Regions from separate parts of the Priestia sp. JV24 genome, predicted to be linked through region 4. Evidence: riboswitches for the same ligand, from Rfam matches in the RefSeq annotation. Region 4 holds a riboswitch; each other region holds the start of a gene.
What was found. A riboswitch is a leader RNA that binds a small molecule or an ion and turns the genes downstream of it on or off. The one in region 4 is predicted to bind cobalamin.
Positions count from the first base shown of each region.

Region 1: it holds a riboswitch for cobalamin, as region 4 does, so the genes downstream of both, OK414_RS25520 (ribonucleoside-diphosphate reductase subunit alpha) here and metE (5-methyltetrahydropteroyltriglutamate--homocysteine S-methyltransferase) in region 4, are expected to answer to the same signal.
Region 2: it holds a riboswitch for cobalamin, as region 4 does, so the genes downstream of both, OK414_RS10160 (ABC transporter substrate-binding protein) here and metE (5-methyltetrahydropteroyltriglutamate--homocysteine S-methyltransferase) in region 4, are expected to answer to the same signal.
Region 3: it holds a riboswitch for cobalamin, as region 4 does, so the genes downstream of both, OK414_RS13750 ((2Fe-2S) ferredoxin domain-containing protein) here and metE (5-methyltetrahydropteroyltriglutamate--homocysteine S-methyltransferase) in region 4, are expected to answer to the same signal.

Region 1 is NZ_JAPCIN010000023.1:825,644-830,213, reverse strand. It holds gene OK414_RS25530 (o-succinylbenzoate--CoA ligase) at 1-1,143, shown strand, start outside; gene menC (o-succinylbenzoate synthase) at 1,147-2,250, shown strand; cobalamin riboswitch at 2,530-2,716, shown strand; gene OK414_RS25520 (ribonucleoside-diphosphate reductase subunit alpha) at 2,849-4,570, shown strand, end outside.
Region 2 is NZ_JAPCIN010000015.1:164,515-169,084, forward strand. It holds gene OK414_RS10150 (YpjP family protein) at 35-637, shown strand; gene OK414_RS10155 (thioredoxin family protein) at 826-1,140, shown strand; cobalamin riboswitch at 1,232-1,365, shown strand; gene OK414_RS10160 (ABC transporter substrate-binding protein) at 1,623-2,582, shown strand; gene OK414_RS10165 (adenosylcobinamide amidohydrolase) at 2,671-3,279, shown strand; gene cbiB (adenosylcobinamide-phosphate synthase CbiB) at 3,284-4,270, shown strand; gene cobD (threonine-phosphate decarboxylase CobD) at 4,245-4,570, shown strand, end outside.
Region 3 is NZ_JAPCIN010000016.1:247,003-251,572, reverse strand. It holds gene OK414_RS13765 (cation:dicarboxylate symporter family transporter) at 1-457, shown strand, start outside; gene OK414_RS13760 (M42 family metallopeptidase) at 566-1,603, shown strand; gene OK414_RS13755 (hypothetical protein) at 1,954-2,112, shown strand; cobalamin riboswitch at 2,260-2,439, shown strand; cobalamin riboswitch at 2,557-2,737, shown strand; gene OK414_RS13750 ((2Fe-2S) ferredoxin domain-containing protein) at 2,839-3,219, shown strand; gene cobJ (precorrin-3B C(17)-methyltransferase) at 3,233-4,570, shown strand, end outside.
Region 4 is NZ_JAPCIN010000020.1:648,690-653,259, reverse strand. It holds gene OK414_RS18715 (sugar porter family MFS transporter) at 1-420, shown strand, start outside; gene OK414_RS18710 (metallophosphoesterase family protein) at 680-1,555, shown strand; gene OK414_RS18705 (hypothetical protein) at 2,088-2,339, shown strand; SAM riboswitch class I at 2,420-2,530, shown strand; cobalamin riboswitch at 2,610-2,799, shown strand; gene metE (5-methyltetrahydropteroyltriglutamate--homocysteine S-methyltransferase) at 2,949-4,570, shown strand, end outside.

The DNA.
Region 1 (4,570 bases), on a different contig from region 4:
GATGAAACATTTTTAATGAGAGAATTCCAAAGTTCCATTACTCAGCTTACTTTACCTGCTTTAAAAAGTTCTCCAGAAGCAGAAACGGATTTTCAAAAAACGTGGAATCTCGAGGAGACATTTACCATTATGTATACGTCCGGAACAACAGGTCATCCAAAAGGAGTGCTGCAGACGTATGGAAATCACTGGTGGAGTTCCGTTGGCTCAGCGCTTAATTTAGGATTAAACGAAAAAGACTGCTGGCTTATAGCGGTTCCTTTGTTTCATATTAGCGGCTTATCTATTTTAATGCGGAGCGTCTTTTACGGAATGAAAATCATTTTAGAAGAACGGTTTGAAGCAAGAGCAGTAAATGAAGCAATTGAAAACAAAGAGGTAACGATTATTTCGGTTGTCACTTCCATGCTGTCCAACATGCTCGATGAGTTAGGGGAACGAAAATATCCGCATACGTTTCGATGCATGCTTTTAGGAGGAGGACCTGCACCGCTTACTATTTTAGAGGCTTGTGTGAATAAAGAAATTCCTGTTTATCAAACGTATGGAATGACAGAAACATCTTCACAGTTCGTTACGCTTTCACCTGAAGATAGTTTGCGAAAACTGGGATCAGCAGGTAAACCATTATTTCCATGTGCAATGAAAATTGTAGATGAAAAAGGAAATGAGACCAGCGAAGCAGGAGAAATCATTGTTAAAGGTCCAAATGTTACAAAAGGATATTTAAATAAACCAGAAGCTACTGAAAAAGCCCTTCAACAAGGCTGGTTCTATACAGGAGATATCGGGAAAGTGGATGAAGAAGGCTTTCTATATGTGTTAGACAGACGTTCAGACCTTATTATTTCAGGTGGAGAAAATGTATATCCAGCTGAAATTGAAAATGTTTTGTTGAAGCATCCCGCTGTTAAAGAGGCCGGTGTAACGGGAGTAGGTGATGAAAAATGGGGACAAGTTCCAGCTGCATGTATTGTTGTAAACGAAGACGTTTCAGATGAAGAATTATCTTTACACATTCAACAATTTTTAGCAAAGTACAAACTTCCAAAGTATTTCGTTCGAGTAGAGGAGCTGCCGCGAACAGCTTCTAATAAAATCATACGCCGGAAGCTATCATCGTTCATACAGAAAAGGAGCTAATCGATGATTATAAAAAAAGTACATCTTTATAAAATTGACATGAAGCTTCTTTCTCCTTTTTCAACAAGCTATGGTACAGTACAGGATCGAGAATTGATTTTGCTTGAAGTAGAAGATGAACAAGGATTTACAGGGTGGGGAGAAGTCGTTGCTTTTTCATCTCCTTGGTATACGGAAGAAACGATTCAGACATGTTTTCATATGTTAGACGATTTTTTAATTCCCTCGCTTCTTCATCAGCAGCTTCAAAAACCAGAGGATGTTCAAAAGTTATTCAAACCTCTAAAGCGAAATAACATGGCTAAAGCAGCTTTGGACTGTGCTGTATGGGATTTGTATGCAAAGCGGCAAAACAAGCCGTTATCTGAAGTAATTGGCGGAGTAAGGTCTGCTGTAGAAGCTGGAGTGGTAGTTGGCTTAAATGACATTTCCGTAATGAAAGAACAAATAAAGACTTACATGAAAGATGGCTATAAGCGCTTTAAAGTGAAAATTAAGCCGGGTGCTGACTATGAGCTACTGAAACAAATTCGAGATGAATTTCCAAGCATTCCTCTTATGGCTGATGCCAATTCAGCCTATACTTTAAGCGATAGTGATTCATTAAAGAAACTAGATGAATTGAATTTAATGATGATCGAACAGCCGTTAAGTTCTGATGATATCCTTGATCATCGATTGTTACAAAAGCAAATAAAGACGCCAATTTGCTTAGATGAAAGTATTGTGAGCTGTGAAGATGCACGTCATGCAATCGAACAAGAAAGCTGTAAGATTATCAATGTGAAAATCGGGCGAGTTGGCGGAATGTCCGTAGCAAAGCAAATTCATGATTTATGCGTCCGGCATGGTGTAAGACTTTGGGTTGGAGGAATGTTAGAAGCAGGGATTTCACGAGCTCATAACATCGCCCTTGCCACACTCCCTTCTTTCACGATACCAGGTGATATTTCTGCGTCGTCTCGCTATTGGGAAAAAGATATTATTAAGCCCGAAGTAGAGGTAGAAGCCGGAGTAATAAAGGTGAAGGGAAAACCGGGGATAGGATACGATATTGATAAAAAGTTTATCAAAACAATCAAATCATTTGAAAAAGAATACAAATAATTAAAAACCGTTTTTTGATGAAAAACGGTTTTTTTATTGAGGTTGTCAATGTTTAGTAGAAAAATAGGACAAATTTTTTAAAAAGAGCACATTGTTCCATCAAGCGTGTCAAAACATGTTATGATGGAATAGTTTGATGAAAAAAGTCGAAGAGTTTTATCGTAAAAAACAAAATTATTTTTGAAAATAGGTTGATAGTTTTCTAAGTTGTCCTATATAATGTGTTTATAACATAACACAATATGTTGTTTTGAAATCTATAATAAAATACTATATTTTGTGTTTTCCAGTGAAAAAGGTGTCTGATAAAAAGACTTAAAAGGGAATTTGGTGAAAATCCAAAGCTGTTCCCGCAACTGTGAATGCTGATGAAATAAGGAGATCCACTGTGAGTAAACATCATGGGAAGGCCTTAAAGTAAAAAGAAGCATAAGTCAGGAGACCTGCCTTTTTTATGTCGTTTTATCTTCTTCGGGAGGTGAGAGGGTAGAGCGAGGATTGAGAAAAGACTTAGTGTCTTCTTCTATCTTCGTTCTATTCGCTCACCGAGGTACGGTGAGCGATTTTTTATTTTGAAGTGAAGAGAGGAGCCATATTTATGGTGAATACATTAAAGCCTACAATTCTACATGAATTAACTGCATATATTGAACGTTTAAAAAAAGAATTTACGCAGCTTGATTTTTCTTTGTATGAGGAAAAGGTTATTCAAACTGTTACAGTAAAGGAAAATATGACGGACGAAAAGGTTGCAAACGTCCTAATTTTGGCAGCCTTAGAGCGTATTTCAATGGAAGAACCCGATTGGACGTACGTAGCGGCAGACGTCTACTTAAACGAACTATATCGAAAAGCAGCGGACAACCGAGGTTACGATAAAAAAGAGAAGTACGGTTCGTTTTATCAGCTTATTCAAGAACTAACAAAAATCGGCATTTATAATAAGCAGCTATTAAAAACATATACAGAAGAAGAAATTAATGAAATTGCTTCAGTCATTATTCCTGAACGCGATCGTTTATTTACATACATTGGATTGTTGACATTAGCAGATCGCTATTTAGCGACATCACATGATAAGCGCGTATACGAATTACCGCAAGAACGTTTTCTTATCATTGCTATGACGCTGATGTCTCAAGAAAAGAAAGAAAATCGAACAGCATTAGTAAAAGAAGCGTATTGGGCGCTTTCTAGTCTATATATGACGGTTGCCACACCAACACTTTCAAACGCAGGAAAGAGCTACGGACAGCTATCTAGCTGCTTTATTGATACGATTGATGACAGCTTACGCGGTATTTATGATAGCAATACAGATTTGGCCACGCTTAGTAAAAATGGAGGCGGAATTGGTGTCTACCTCGGTCATATTAGAAGCCGAGGAAGTGATATAAAAGGTTTTAAAGGCGTATCATCAGGAACAATTCCATGGATGAAACAGCTAAATAATACGGCTGTAAGTGTCGATCAGCTAGGTCAACGCCAAGGAGCTATTGCCGTATATTTAGACGTATGGCACAAAGACATCTTTTCATTCTTAGATGCGCGTTTGAACAATGGTGACGAACGTCAGCGCACGCATGATTTATTCACTGGTGTATGTTTGCCAGATTTGTTTATGGAAAAAGTAGAGGCACGTGAAGACTGGCACTTATTCGATCCTCACGAAGTTCGTACGCTGATGGGCTACTCGTTAGAAGATTTTTATGATGAAGAAGAAGGCAGCGGTTCGTTCCGCACTCGTTACGCTGAGTGTGTAAATAATGAACAGCTTTCAAGAGAAACAGTACCTGCTATTGAAATCTTCAAGCGCATTATGCTTTCCCAGCTTGAAACCGGAACGCCTTATATGTTTTATCGTGATACGGTTAACCGAGCTAATCAAAACCGCCACGAGGGCATGATCTACTGCAGCAACTTATGTACAGAAATTACGCAAAACCAAAGCACAACGGTCGTAACAGAGGAAATTACGGAAGACGGAAAAATTATTATTACAAAGAATCCGGGCGATTTTGTTGTATGTAATCTTTCTTCTATCAACTTAGCGAGAGCCGTAACTGAAGATGTGCTTGAACGTTTAATTCCAATTCAAGTACGCATGCTTGATAACGTTATTGAGTTAAATGATTTGCCAGTACTTCAAGCAAAACTAACAAACCAAAAGTACCGCGCAGTAGGACTTGGCACATTTGGTTGGAACCATTTGCTTGCCTTAAAGAAAATAGCATGGGAAACAGATGAAGCGGTAGCATATTGCGATGAATTGTACGAGCAAATTGCTTACTTAACCGTACAGGCAAGCATGAACTTAGCT
Region 2 (4,570 bases), on a different contig from region 4:
CCATATGGGAAAAGATGAGAAAGGAAAGATACGAATGCCTAGATGGATAAAAAGAATGCTAGTTGTATTTATTACAGTATTTACATTTGGGCTTGTCACTCCACCAGAATATTTATACGTTGATGATGCAAAAGCGGACAAGCAACATAAAGCAGGGTATGTAAGAGAAACAACTCCTGTCACAGCTGTTATAGAAGATATTCATTTGCCATATGAAGAACCAAAATATGAAGACGTTTCATCATTTGTTACGTATGCAATGGAATCAGCTGAAAAACAGTCAGTGGAAAAATTCGGAACAAAAATTGGACCTGTCATTGAAGATGAATTTCGTCAAGCAGTGTTACCTAAAATTGAAGAAGTGCTGACCGACATTGGCACTGAACGTGAACAGTCAATTCAGAATCTCGAGATAAGCGAGCATCCTGCTGCTGGCTACGGTGAAAAGATTTTCCATGTATATGACCGGGAAACCGGTCAGGACTTAATACGATTTCATGTACGGCGTGAAAATCCTCCAAAAGATGGATACTGGTTTAATTTTCACTATCATGCGGCTGCAGATAATTTTCAGAAGCATTATGATTTAGGGAAAATTTATTGGAACCGAAACATGCCGCCTAAATGGTTTAGCTGATAATAGACACAACATTCTGCGATTTCGAAATGTTAGCTTTTTTAAGCTAGCATTTTTTTACGTCTAAAACCGTTAGGGTCTAAATAAGCTGAAACATTAGCACAACGATAAAAAAATCGTTTATAATGAAGTCAGACTTCTTACCATAGAATAGTGAGAAGGAACGAATAGATGCTGGAGGTAACACAATGAAACAATTTACGGAAGAAAAACAATTTCGCGAACAAATTAAGAACGAAACACTAAGCGTTGGGATTTTTACGACAACGTGGTGTCCTGATTGCAAACGTTTGGATATGTTCATTGATGAAATCGTTGATGAAAATACAGATAAAGCATGGTTTAAAATTGACAAGGATGAGTTTGAAGAACTTTCTGCTGAAAACAATGTAATGGGTATTCCTTCTCTTCTTGTATATAAAAACGGTGAAAAAATTGCACACTTGCACAGTGCAAATGCTAAAACGCCTGAAGCGGTCCGTGAATTTTTAGCAACTCTTTAATTCCTTAAGCTGCGAGAGCATTCTTGCAGCTTTTTTTTGTGAGAATGGCTATTTCCATTTTTCCATGAGTGGGGTATACTAGGACAAGTGAATAATCGTAAAGCAATAAGGTCTCAATTTAAAGATTGAGTGAAAAGGGAAGTCTGGTGAAAAACCAGCGCGGTCCCGCCACTGTAAGCGCTTTGTGCGTAAGTCAGGAGACCTGCCTTATTGTTAGCTGTGAAACCTTCGAGGAAGGGTGAAGCAGGGTAATGAACATACATATCAAGTATAGTGAACGGATTCTTTTCCTGCTTATCTTGACGTTACCTGCTTTGCTTTCAATTGAAAGTAAAGCTTTTTTATTTTGAAGCTGCCGGCGAGCAGTATACATAGTCAAAGCGGAAAAACGGGATAGCGCTGCTTTTTGCATGATCATTTGCTTTTTCTTTAACGTGGAGGTTTCGTATTCACAATGAACAATATATAGGGGGAGTATTTAGATGAAAAAATGGCTTTCGTATTCCATTATTGCACTGTTAGTCATCGTACTTGCTGCATGCGGTGCAGGCAGCCAAAGCAACAGTGATAAAAAAACGAAGCAAGATACGGCACAAACGTCACAAGCTGCATTTCCAGTGAAGGTAAAAGACGCGCGTGATAAAGAAATTACGTTGAAAAAACAGCCTAAGAAAATTGTTTCCTTAATGCCAAGTAATACGGAAATTGTATATGCCCTTGGCCTTGAAAAAGAATTAGTCGGTGTTACAAGCAACGATGATTATCCTAAAAGCGTAAAGAAAAAAGCGCAGGTAGGAGATATGAACGTTAATGCGGAAAAAGTTATTGCTTTAAATCCTGATTTAGTGCTAGCACACGCTTCAAGTATGGGCGTTTCGGATGAAGTATTTAAACAAATTGAAAGTGCGGGTATTCCGGTATTTGTTGTAAAAGATTCAACAACGTTTGACACGGTTTATGATTCTATTACGCAAATCGGTAAATTAACAGGTAAAACAAAAGAAGCTAATCAAACAATTAAAGACATGAAAGAAAAAGTAGCTTCAATTGAGAAAAAAGCAAAAACGATTTCAAAAGAAGATCGTAAAAAAGTATGGATAGAGGTATCAGGAGCTCCTGAGATTTATACAACAGGAAAAGGTACGTTCATGAACGAAATGCTTACTATGATCGGTGCTGATAACGTAGCGGCTAGTGAAAAGGGTTGGGTTAAGTTTTCTGAAGAGCAAGTTGTTAAGTTAAACCCTGACGTTATTATCGCAACGTATGATGCAGATAAAAATGAGATTATGAAGCGTCCCGCTTGGAGCAGCATGACTGCTGTAAAAGAGGGTAACATCGAGAAGGTTGATCAAAACAAAATCAACCGCTTAGGACCTCGTATTGTAGATGGCTTAGAGGACTTAGCAAAAGCAGTATACCCTGAGGTGTACAATAAATAAGAAGAGGGACCATATTCCAGTTCGAATTGAAAAGGGGATTGGTCCCTTTTCACATCTTAAAATTGAAGAACGGCCTGAGCTTTTAATCATGAAAACCGAGACTTCTTATAAAACATACAGCTCAGGGGTTTTAGGAACAGGCATTACGGAAACGGACACCTTTTACAATCGATTTGTTCACAAAGACTATTATTCAGATACTCCTTCTTTGGAGTATGAGCAATATTTGATGAAAGAAAATGTGCGCCATGAGCAAATCGTAGGGTTAATGACAGCCGTTTGGTTAAAAGAAAGAGCGATTTACTGTTATGAAGGCTACGGAGTAAGAGTAGCTTCCGTGATAACGGCTGGAGTAGGAAACGCAGTAGATATTACAGCTGACGAAGCTGTCCCGTTCTATTCTTCTCCCGGTACAATTAATATGTTTTTTTTCGTGGAAGGTACGCTTACGGATGCAGCGTTTTTACAGCTTTTTATTGCGGCCACAGAAGCTAAAACAAAAACGCTGTCACAGCTGGGTGTCATAGATCCGGCTACAAAGACGATTGCTACGGGGACATCTACGGACAGCATCTCAGTTGCAGCGTCTCAGCAAGGACCATTATATGAATATGCAGGCTCTATGACCGCTTTAGGGCAAGCGGTAGCCAAGCTGGTGAAAATAAGCTTAGAGCAGGGACTTAAGGGAAAGAGGTGAAGAAATGAGTATTACACAAGCGATAATTGCACACATGACGGCCATGACGATTGCTTTACTAATTGACCGAATTATAGGCGATCCCGAAAATTGGCCGCATCCCGTTCGCTGGTTTGGCAAATGGATTTATTGGATAGATTCTAGATTAAATAAAGGTGCAGGAAGACGATTTAAAGGATTGCTTCTTGTGATAAGTATGGCTGTGCTCGCAGGAGTTGTTCCCTTTTTGTTCCTCCATGCTTTGTACGGAGTTCATTTTATAGCAGGTGTTTTAGTAGAGGGCGTAATGATTGCGACTACTATATCCACTCGTTCTTTAAGCGAAGCTGCCTATAAGGTACAAAAGCCGCTTCAGCTAGGAGATATGGAGAAAGCTAGATATGAAGTAAGTATGATTGTGGGACGAGATACAGATCGTTTGTCAGAAGGAGAAATTGCCAGAGCGACGGTAGAGACCGTGGCTGAAAATACAAGTGATGGTATTACAGCTCCGCTTTTTTATGCATTTATAGGAGGAGGAGCCCTAGCCTTTTTTTACCGAGCTATTAACACATGTGATTCGATGGTTGGGTACAAAAATGACCGCTACTTTCTGTTCGGCTACTTTAGTGCAAAAACCGATGACGTATTAAACTATATTCCAAGTCGGTTAACTGCAGTGGTGATGACGGCTGTTAATGTAGCAAAAAGCCAGTATTCTCTTGGGCATGTAACGAGTTTGATTAAGCGTGATGCTAAGAAGCATCCCAGCCCAAATAGCGGATACGGGGAAAGCGCAGTGGCTGCTCTGTTAGGTATTCAACTCGGCGGGCTTAATACATATAAAGGCATAGAATCTAATCGTGCAAAAATGGGTGAACCACTCATTCCTCTGCAAGCCGGTCATATTGAACAAGCTGTTTTCATTATGAAAAGGACGGTCTATGCTACGTGGTTATTATATCTTTTGTTAGGAGGAGTTATTAGTGCTATTACCTACACATGGAGCTAATCCTAATGTCTTTTTAAAAGCAATAGGGGCTGAGAATTTGTCGCATATAAAAGACTTTAGCGTGAATACAAATCCTTTAGGGGCTCCCCTTGTGCTTCACGAAAAGTGGAACGAATTCAAGGGTGCAGCGTTTAGTTATCCTGACCCTCAAGTAACGGAGCTGAAAAATAAACTTGCAGCTCATCATCATGTTTCAGCTGCTCAAGTGCTGCCTACAAATGGCGCCGCTGAAGCGTTTTTCCTTATTGCTTCGTTATTTTCAGGAGAGAAAGCAGGGATTGTACAGCCGACTTTCGTTGA
Region 3 (4,570 bases), on a different contig from region 4:
CGTTTTACCATCTCTTATCAAAAAGATGGAAGACTTCGGTTGTTCTAAATCGGTTACATCGTTTGTTATTCCAACAGGCTACACGTTTAACTTAGATGGTTCAACCATTTATCAGGCCCTGGCATCGCTATTTATTGCTCAAATGTACGGCATCGACCTTTCCATTATGGATCAAATTCAGCTCCTTCTTGTGCTAATGTTAACTTCAAAAGGAATGGCTGGTGTACCAGGGGCATCGTTTGTAGTTGTACTTGCTACACTTGAATCTATGGGCTTCCCTCTTGAAGGCATGGCATTTATTGCAGGAATTGACCGCATTCTTGATATGATGCGTACCACAGTTAACGTAGTAGGAAATGCTTTAGCTGCAATTGTGATGTCGAAGTCTGAAGGCGAATTTGATAAGCAAAAATCATTAAATTATACAAATGAATTAAAGAAATCAAACATAGCTTAAAACAAACAAGCCGGGCAGCTGCCCGGCTTGTTTTGTTTGGAGCTGCCTGTTATCTTTTTTGAAACATATGGTAAAATAAAAGAAATGAGAGACAAAGGAAGTGTCATAATGACGGAAACTGTTCAGTTAATTAAAAAGCTTGTTTCGATTCCCAGTCCTTCTGGAAATACAGAAAAGGTAATTTCATTTGTCGAAGACTATGTAAAAGAGCTAAATATTCAAACGTATCGCAATCGAAAAGGAGGCTTAGTCGCTACTATTCCCGGTAAAGATACAGATCACCACCGCATGCTGACGGCTCATGTCGATACATTAGGTGCTATGGTAAAAGAAATCAAACCGAGTGGACGTCTGAAAATCGACTTGATTGGAGGGTTTCGTTACAATTCTATTGAAGGAGAATATTGTGAAATTGAAACTTCATCAGGAGAAGTATTTACAGGAACCATCCTTATGCATCAAACATCTGTTCATGTGTATAAAGATGCAGGGAAAGCTGAGCGAAATCAAGAAAATATAGAAATTCGATTGGATGAAAAAGTACATAGCGCAGAAGATGTTCGCAGCCTTGGAATTGAAGTCGGCGACTTTGTTTCGTTTGATCCTCGTGTAGAAATAACAAAAAGCGGTTTTATTAAATCTCGTCATCTCGATGATAAAGCAAGCGTAGCTTTATTGCTTCAGCTCATGAAAACAATTCAAGAAGAACAGATCGAACTGCCATACACTACGCATTTTCTCATTTCAAATAACGAAGAAATTGGATACGGAGGAAATTCGAACATTACACCTCAAACAGTAGAATACTTAGCGGTTGATATGGGTGCTATGGGAGATGGACAATCTACCGATGAATACACCGTGTCTATTTGTGTAAAAGATTCAAGCGGCCCATATCATTACGGTTTGAGAAAGCATTTGGTGGAGCTAGCTAAGCAGCATGATATTCAGTACAAATTAGATATTTATCCGTTTTACGGGTCAGATGCTTCTGCTGCTATTCGTGCTGGACATGATATCGTACACGGCTTAATTGGTCCAGGAATTGATTCTTCTCATGCGTTTGAGAGAACGCATCAAGATTCATTAAACCATACGTATAAGCTTCTTTATCACTATGTGCAGTCGAACATGGTTCTGTTTTAAGAAAGGAATATTTAATTAGTGTATTTTTATGCAAAATAAAGAGAAGTACGGGATTGTGATGTCTGTACTTTCCTTTCCTAAAAAAGAAGCCGGCTGTCCGGCTTCTTTTTTTTAATAAATACTATATATTTTTTACTGGTGAAGCAACAGTTGGTTAAAAAGCACCTTTTTAAAGAGGTGTAATATTGCTTAAACCTTTTGTACATTTTGTTCATTTACAGAAGTTAAAATGTTTTTAAATTTTTAAAAGTTTCTTGTGACAAGTTTTGTAGAATGGGTTTTCAAAAGGAAATGGTTTCGGCATAATGTGGATATAACGATCCCTACAATAATCGGAGGCGAATCTTTTCATGTGGGTACTGACGGTATATGCTGGAAAAGAAATGAAAATGTTTGAATTTGAAACTGAAAAGCAGGCGAGAGAAGCTTTTGCCAAAACAAATGGCTGTAAAGTTCTTTCAGAAGTGGTGTATTATAACGATCCTCATTTAACATTAGTAGCTATATAATGAAAAAACAAGAGCTGACTTTATGCTCTTGTTTTTTTTATAGATGCTTGTATCTTTCGAAAAGAATAGAGTTGAAATAAAAAAAAATGTACGCTATGATATGGTAGTTACTTCTATTATTCTGATAGTTTAAAAGGTTCATATATATCAAACAGCAACAACAAAGATGCCAAGAAGGCTTAATAGGGAAACTGGTGAAAGACCAGTACTGCCCCCGCAACTGTAAGTGTGGACGAACGAGTATAACCACTGTGGAAAAATCACGGGAAGGTTCTCAAGTAGAATGATACACAAGTCAGGAGACCTGTCTTTATTGTGAAGTTTCTATTTCTCCGGGGAGCGGGAAGGGAAACGTTGGCTTAAAGTGGCATTCGTGTACACTCTTATTCTGACGTTTTACCCGCTCGCATATTAGCGAAGCGGGTTTTTCTCATGTCGTAAAACTACATATCGTGCAAAAAAGGTGCGCAATGTTTACATTGTGTTAAATGGGAAGTCTGGTGTGAAGCCAGCGCGGTACCCGCCACTGTGAAGATGAGCTGATTGCATATGCCACTGTATTCGGGAAGGCGCAGTCAAGTGATGAATCGAAGTCAGGAAACCAGCCTTTCTTTAATGCGAAGCTTACCCTACGGGATATAGGTGGAAGTGCAAAAACTTAGTTTGAATTTTTCTGCGCCTCTATCATTGATAGAGGCGCTTTTTTTAGTAAAGGAGCGAATGAGTGTGACGACGTGGAACTTAAACGGAACAAAACATCACGTATTGATTTGTAATGGAAGCAGCTGTATGAGAAAAGGTGGAGAAGAAGCCACCCAAGCTATTCGAAATAAAGTGACGGAACTGGATTTGGATGAAACGGTTCATACAACGCGTACACGCTGTAACGGACGATGTAAAGATGCTCCTGTAGCTATTGTGTATCCTTCAGGAGATTGGTACAAGCAGGTCACTGAAACCGTGGCTCACCGGATTGTCGAAGAACATTTAGCAGGAGGCTGCAGTATAAAGGAATCGATTATTTATGAATATGATCAAAATGGTTTCGTTTCCCCGGAAAACAGTGACTCCATAGAAGGAATTGATAAAGTAAAAAGTAACGCATAAAGGAGGAGCTAGCATGAAAGGTAAACTGTTAGTTATCGGATTTGGGCCGGGAAGCTTTGAACATATTACACAGCGAGCAAGAGAAGCCATTCAAGAAAGTGATATGATCATCGGTTACAAAACCTATGTGGAATTAATTCAAGGACTGTTAACGAATCAGCAAATTATTAGTACGGGAATGACCGAAGAAGTAAGCCGTGCACAAGAAGCTGTAAAGCAAGCTGAAGCAGGAAAAACCGTGGCTGTCATTTCAAGCGGAGATGCAGGAGTATATGGAATGGCAGGCCTTGTGTATGAAGTGTTGATTGAAAAAGGTTGGAAAAAAGAAACGGGCGTAGAGCTGGAAGTAATTCCTGGCATTTCGGCTATTAATTCATGCGCATCCCTCCTTGGAGCGCCCGTGATGCATGATGCTTGTACAATTAGTTTAAGTGACCACCTTACGCCATGGGAACTAATCGAAAAAAGAATCGAAGCAGCTGCACAAGCAGATTTCGTAGTGGCTTTTTACAATCCAAAAAGCGGAAGACGAACAAGACAAATTGTTGAAGCACAGAGGATTCTATTAAAGTACCGTTCTCCTGATACGCCTGTTGGTCTTGTGAAAAGCGCTTATCGTCACCGTGAAGAAGTCGTAATGACCAACTTAAAAGACATGTTAAATCATGAAATTGGCATGCTGACTACCGTTGTTGTCGGGAATTCATCTACGTTTTTTTACGACGATTTAATGATTACACCGCGCGGATATCAGCGGAAATATACCCTTAACCAAACGGAGCAGCCGCTAAGACCGCATCAGCGACTTCGAAAAGAAGCGGAACCGTGGGCTCTCGATCAAGAAGAGACTGTAAAGCAAACAGCTTCAGCTATTGAAGCAGTTCAGACCACACCAGAAGAAACAGCAACTTCACGAGTTCTTGCAGAAGAAGCGCTTCAAGCAATTTTAGGTGAACCTACTTCTGCGGTCGTACATCAGCCAATACAGTCCATTTTCGAAGTGGCGGTTAGTCCAGGACTTGCAAATAAGAAATTCACGCCTGTTCAAATGACAACACTAGCAGAAGTTGTTGGTGAAAAAGGTACGATGGAGTATACACCTGACCATCAAATCAAACTGCAAATCCCAACGACTCAACCAGATGTGATTATTAAAAAGCTCCAAGCAGCTTCCTTTTTACTATCTCCGGTCGGAGATGTGTTCACAATCAAAGCGTGTGATTTTTGTGACGGAGAAAAAAGCGATGCTATTCCACATACGGAAGAATTACAAAAGCGCCTCGGGGGAATGGACATGCCAAAAGAGCTGAAGCTTGGTATTAATGGATGCGGCATGGCCTGCTATGGCGCA
Region 4 (4,570 bases):
TTTTTCACACCGGCTATTCTAGGAGCATTAGGCGTTAATGAAGTCGTCGTGAACTGGGTTACGTTAATTGCTCTTTGCTGCTTTATCCTTTGCTATGCGTTTTCTTGGGCGCCGCTTACGTGGATCATTGTAGGAGAAATTTTCCCGCTTTCTGTACGCGGAATCGGTGCTGGGATTTCATCTGCTTTTAACTGGACAGGATCGCTGGCAGTAGGGCTTGTGTTCCCAATTTTAGCTGATCAGTTTAGTTTGGGCGTTATCTTTTCAACGTTCGGAATCATTTGCATTCTCGGTTTATTCTTCATACGTTTTGTAGTTGTTGAAACAAAAGGACGTAGCCTAGAGCAAATTGAAACGGACATGGCAGCTCGGTCTGCAAGGAAGTCTTTAAGTCCAGTTGAACATAATAAGTACGTTTGATTATGGTGAACGCTCTAATTGTAAGAACCCTTTGCTATCTCAACAAGGGGTTCTTTTTTTAGATTAGTAGGATTCTAGCTTTTATGTTGTCCTATCAGTGCTTAACAAAATGAAAGGAGAGATAGGCTATGGAAACTAATTTAAATGTGCGTTCTGCTTACAAGAAGGTAGTGACCATCATCAACAAATTCTCATATAAATAAGTAAGCTTGTTTACTTTTAACTAAATTTATTTATTAATAGGGGGATTAACTAGTTGATGAATTTGACGCTTCATGAACGTTCTGAAAAGATATTAAAGCAAAGAATTAAACAATTAAATCCGAGAGATCCATTTAACTTTGTTTTTATGGGAGACAGCAGAGGTGACGGACCAAACGATAATTGTTTCACGATGAGCGGTGAATTTGAGCTTGTATTAAAAAAGGCGGTGGAATTGAACCCGCTGTTTATTATTCATGGGGGAGACACCGTCTATACAGGGAAAAAAGAGTATTTGGAGCACTTTGTTAAGGTTGTTGAAAAAATCGCACCAAACATTCCTATGTTTGTATGCGTAGGGAATCATGATGAACTGTACCTTGATGAAAGCAATCTCGAAAACTTCAGAGCCACTATCGGAAAAGTACACTGGGTTATCGATATTCCTGTCTTCAACTTCCGGTGCATCGCACTAAATAATGTCATCAGTCCCAAGAATAAAATATATGGATTTACAGATAGAGAGCTGAATTATTTAGAGCAGCAGCTAGAGGATGCTCCTCGTAATACCGTTGTAGCCATGCATGCGCAGCCAAATATTGGCCGGTGGTCAAATCTTGAAGGGTTTCCTGTAACGACTCCTCAAAGTCAAGAATTTTTTGATTTAATTCAAGAACACCGCGTAAAAAAAGTGTTAGTCAGCCACGTGCATGCGTATGACGAGCAGTTTATTAGAAAAAACAGAAACGGGTCGTTTACGCTTGGAAGAGGCACTGATTTTGTATTGTCAGGAGGCGCCGGTGCTCCCCTTGATTTTGAGCCGCCTTTAATTTTAAATAATTATAATTTTACAGAGTTTTTTGTAAGCAGGTACGACATTTTAGGTCCTCTTCTTTGGAAGGATTTTGGACGACCTCGAAGAAATTGTTTGTAAAAACAAGAAAGTAGAAAGCTAGGTTCAAAAAAAGAGGCTGGGACAAAAGGGTTTTAGACGAAATGAAAAACGAACCATTGATCAAGATGTTTGATTAGTGGTTCGTTTTTTTTGTTAGGGTAAACGTAGGTTTCATGTGTATAGATCTTTCTAGCAGGTGATTGGAGGACAAGACGAAGACTCCTGCGGGAAGCGAAGTCTTGTACGGAAATCAACTGCGGTGTCACAAGCGATTCAGCTCATGTATCCCATTTGCCTTTAGATTGAATTCATTTCGTTATGTCTCAACCTCTTTTGGGAAAATGTGCATAACTCTTAACGAAACCTTGTAGCAGAAGGTTCAGTCAAACGTTATAATAGATAATGAATGATGATATATTCTCTATATTTGTCATATATTTGTATTACATATGTAATTAAAGAAAAACATTCACTTGATATACTGTTTAATGACTTAACTTTATCTTAAAATTCACAGTGAACTGCCTGTTTATAGAGGCTTAGAATATACACAGCAAATGGAGGAGCAATCATGGCAAACGAAAAGATGCAAGAAGGACTTAATCGTTTTATCAAGGAAGATTTAAATGACCTTTTAGGTAGACTGTTCCCCTTAATGGACCGGGAGTGTGCCGAAGAAAAAAGAAAGCTTATTGAAACAGCAGTAGAGTACATTTATTCGTCAGGATATCACCAAGGAGCAAAAGACTTGATCGAAACACATCGAAAAGACGATTACAAATTGTTAAGACAAAAATTAGCGTCAGCACCTCCTGAAAACTAATTTTTTTGCAATTTCTTTTGACAGCATAAATCTAAGGTGTTAAGATGGCTCTACATTCAAAATATTATAAACAATTAAAACTCTTATTGAGAGAGGCGGAGGGACTGGCCCTGTGAAGCCCGGCAACCATTTAACATTCTTGTTAAAAAGGTGCTACATCCTGCAAAGCGTACAGCTTTGAAAAATAAGAGAGGATTTCATAGATACTATGCCTCTCTATTCATGATAGAGAGGCTTTTTATTTTATGTGAAGGTGTTTTGAATGAACAATTTTATAAAAATGCATCAGGTGCTGTGTAACGAATGTACGCAGCTTAAAAGGGAAGATCGGTGAAAAGCCGGCGCGGTCCCGCCACTGTAATGGGGAGCAACTTATTAACCACTGTTTCATGTTGAAATGGGAAGGGATAAGAAGCGATGAACCTAAGTCAGGAGACCTGCCTGTTGTATGCACTTAAGCTCTACGGGATATAGAGAGGAGTGAGGAATACGTGTTGAGAAAAACAGACTATCTCAACTTTAGTTAAGTATGCGTATCATCTCTCTTTTCATTTCGAAAAGAGAGATTTTTTAGTTTATCGATAAAAAAATATACAGGGAGTGGAAAAAATGAGCAGTGTAAAAAGTTCAAATGTAGGTTATCCAAGAATTGGTGAAAAACGAGAATGGAAAAAAGCGCTTGAGCAGTTTTGGGCAGGAAAACTAGAGAAAGATATCTTTCTACAGGAAATTGAAGCTCTTCGTCTTGGGCATCTAAAAAAACAGCGTGACGCAGGAATTGAACTGATTCCAGTCGGCGATTTTAGCTTATACGATCACGTGTTAGATACAGCCGCTATGTTTGGTTTGGTGCCAAAGCGCTTTGAATATGACGGAGGACCGGTATCGCTTGAAACGTATTTTGACATCGCGCGAGGAACAAAAGGTGCGGTAGCTTCTACGATGACAAAATGGTTTAACACAAATTATCACTACATCGTACCCGAGCTTGAGGAATGTACGCCGGCACTTGTAGAAAATCGACCGCTTCAATTTTACAAAGAAGCAAAAGAAAAGCTGAATATCAAAGGTAAACCCGTTATTTTAGGTCCAGTAACATTTGTGAAGCTGTCAAAAGGATATAAAGAAAGTGAGTTTGAAAAAGTAGTTGAACAATTTGTTCCGCTTTATGCAACTATTTTAGCGGAGCTGCAGGCAGAAGGCGTCGAGTGGGTGCAGATAGATGAGCCGGTTTTAGCTACAACGCTATCAAAAGAAGAAATCGCGCTGTACAGAGAAGTCTATCAAACTTTGAAGGAAGCGGCACCGAATGTAAAAGTCATTTTGCAAACGTATTTTGACAGCGTTAATCACTATAAAGAAGTAGTTGCTCTTCCTGTTCATGGTATTGGCTTAGATTTTGTACATGACCGAGGCGAAAATCTCACGGCGCTTAATAAATATGGTTTTCCAACTGATAAAGTGCTGGCAGCAGGAGTGATTGACGGACGAAACATTTGGCGTGAAAATTTGGATGAACAACTTTTAACGCTTAGTGAAATTGAAGAAGCCGTATCAAAAGACCGTTTGATTCTGCAGCCTTCATCAAGTCTATTACATGTTCCTGTCACGGTAAAAAATGAAGAGACGATTGATCCAGTATTGAAAAATGCGCTCTCTTTTGCAGATGAAAAGCTGAAGGAAATCACGCTGTTAACGAAAGCGGTACAGCAAGGAAAAGAAGCAATAGAAAAAGAAATAAGTGTAAGCAAACAAGCGATTCAAGCATTAAATGGATCATCTTTTCGAAATCATCAAGACGTGCAAAAAGAGCTGAAGCAGCTGCACAGTTATAAAGCAGAGCGCCAAGCGCCGTTTGACGTACGTCAACGCGTTCAGCAAGAAGCGTTTCAGCTGCCGCTTCTTCCAACGACAACGATTGGAAGCTTTCCGCAAACAAAAGAAGTGCGAAAAGAGCGTCTAAAATGGCGTAAAGGAGAACTAACAGACGAAGCATATGAAGCGTACATTAACGAGGAAATCAAAAAATGGATTGAAATTCAAGAAAATATCGGCTTAGATGTACTTGTGCACGGAGAGTTTGAGCGTACGGACATGGTTGAGTACTTCGGTGAAAAATTAGGAGGCTTTCAGTTTACGAAGTTTGGCTGGGTGCAATCTTACGGTTCTCGCTGCGTGAAACCGCCGCTTATTTACGGAGATGTCTCGTACGAACAGGCGATGACAATAAA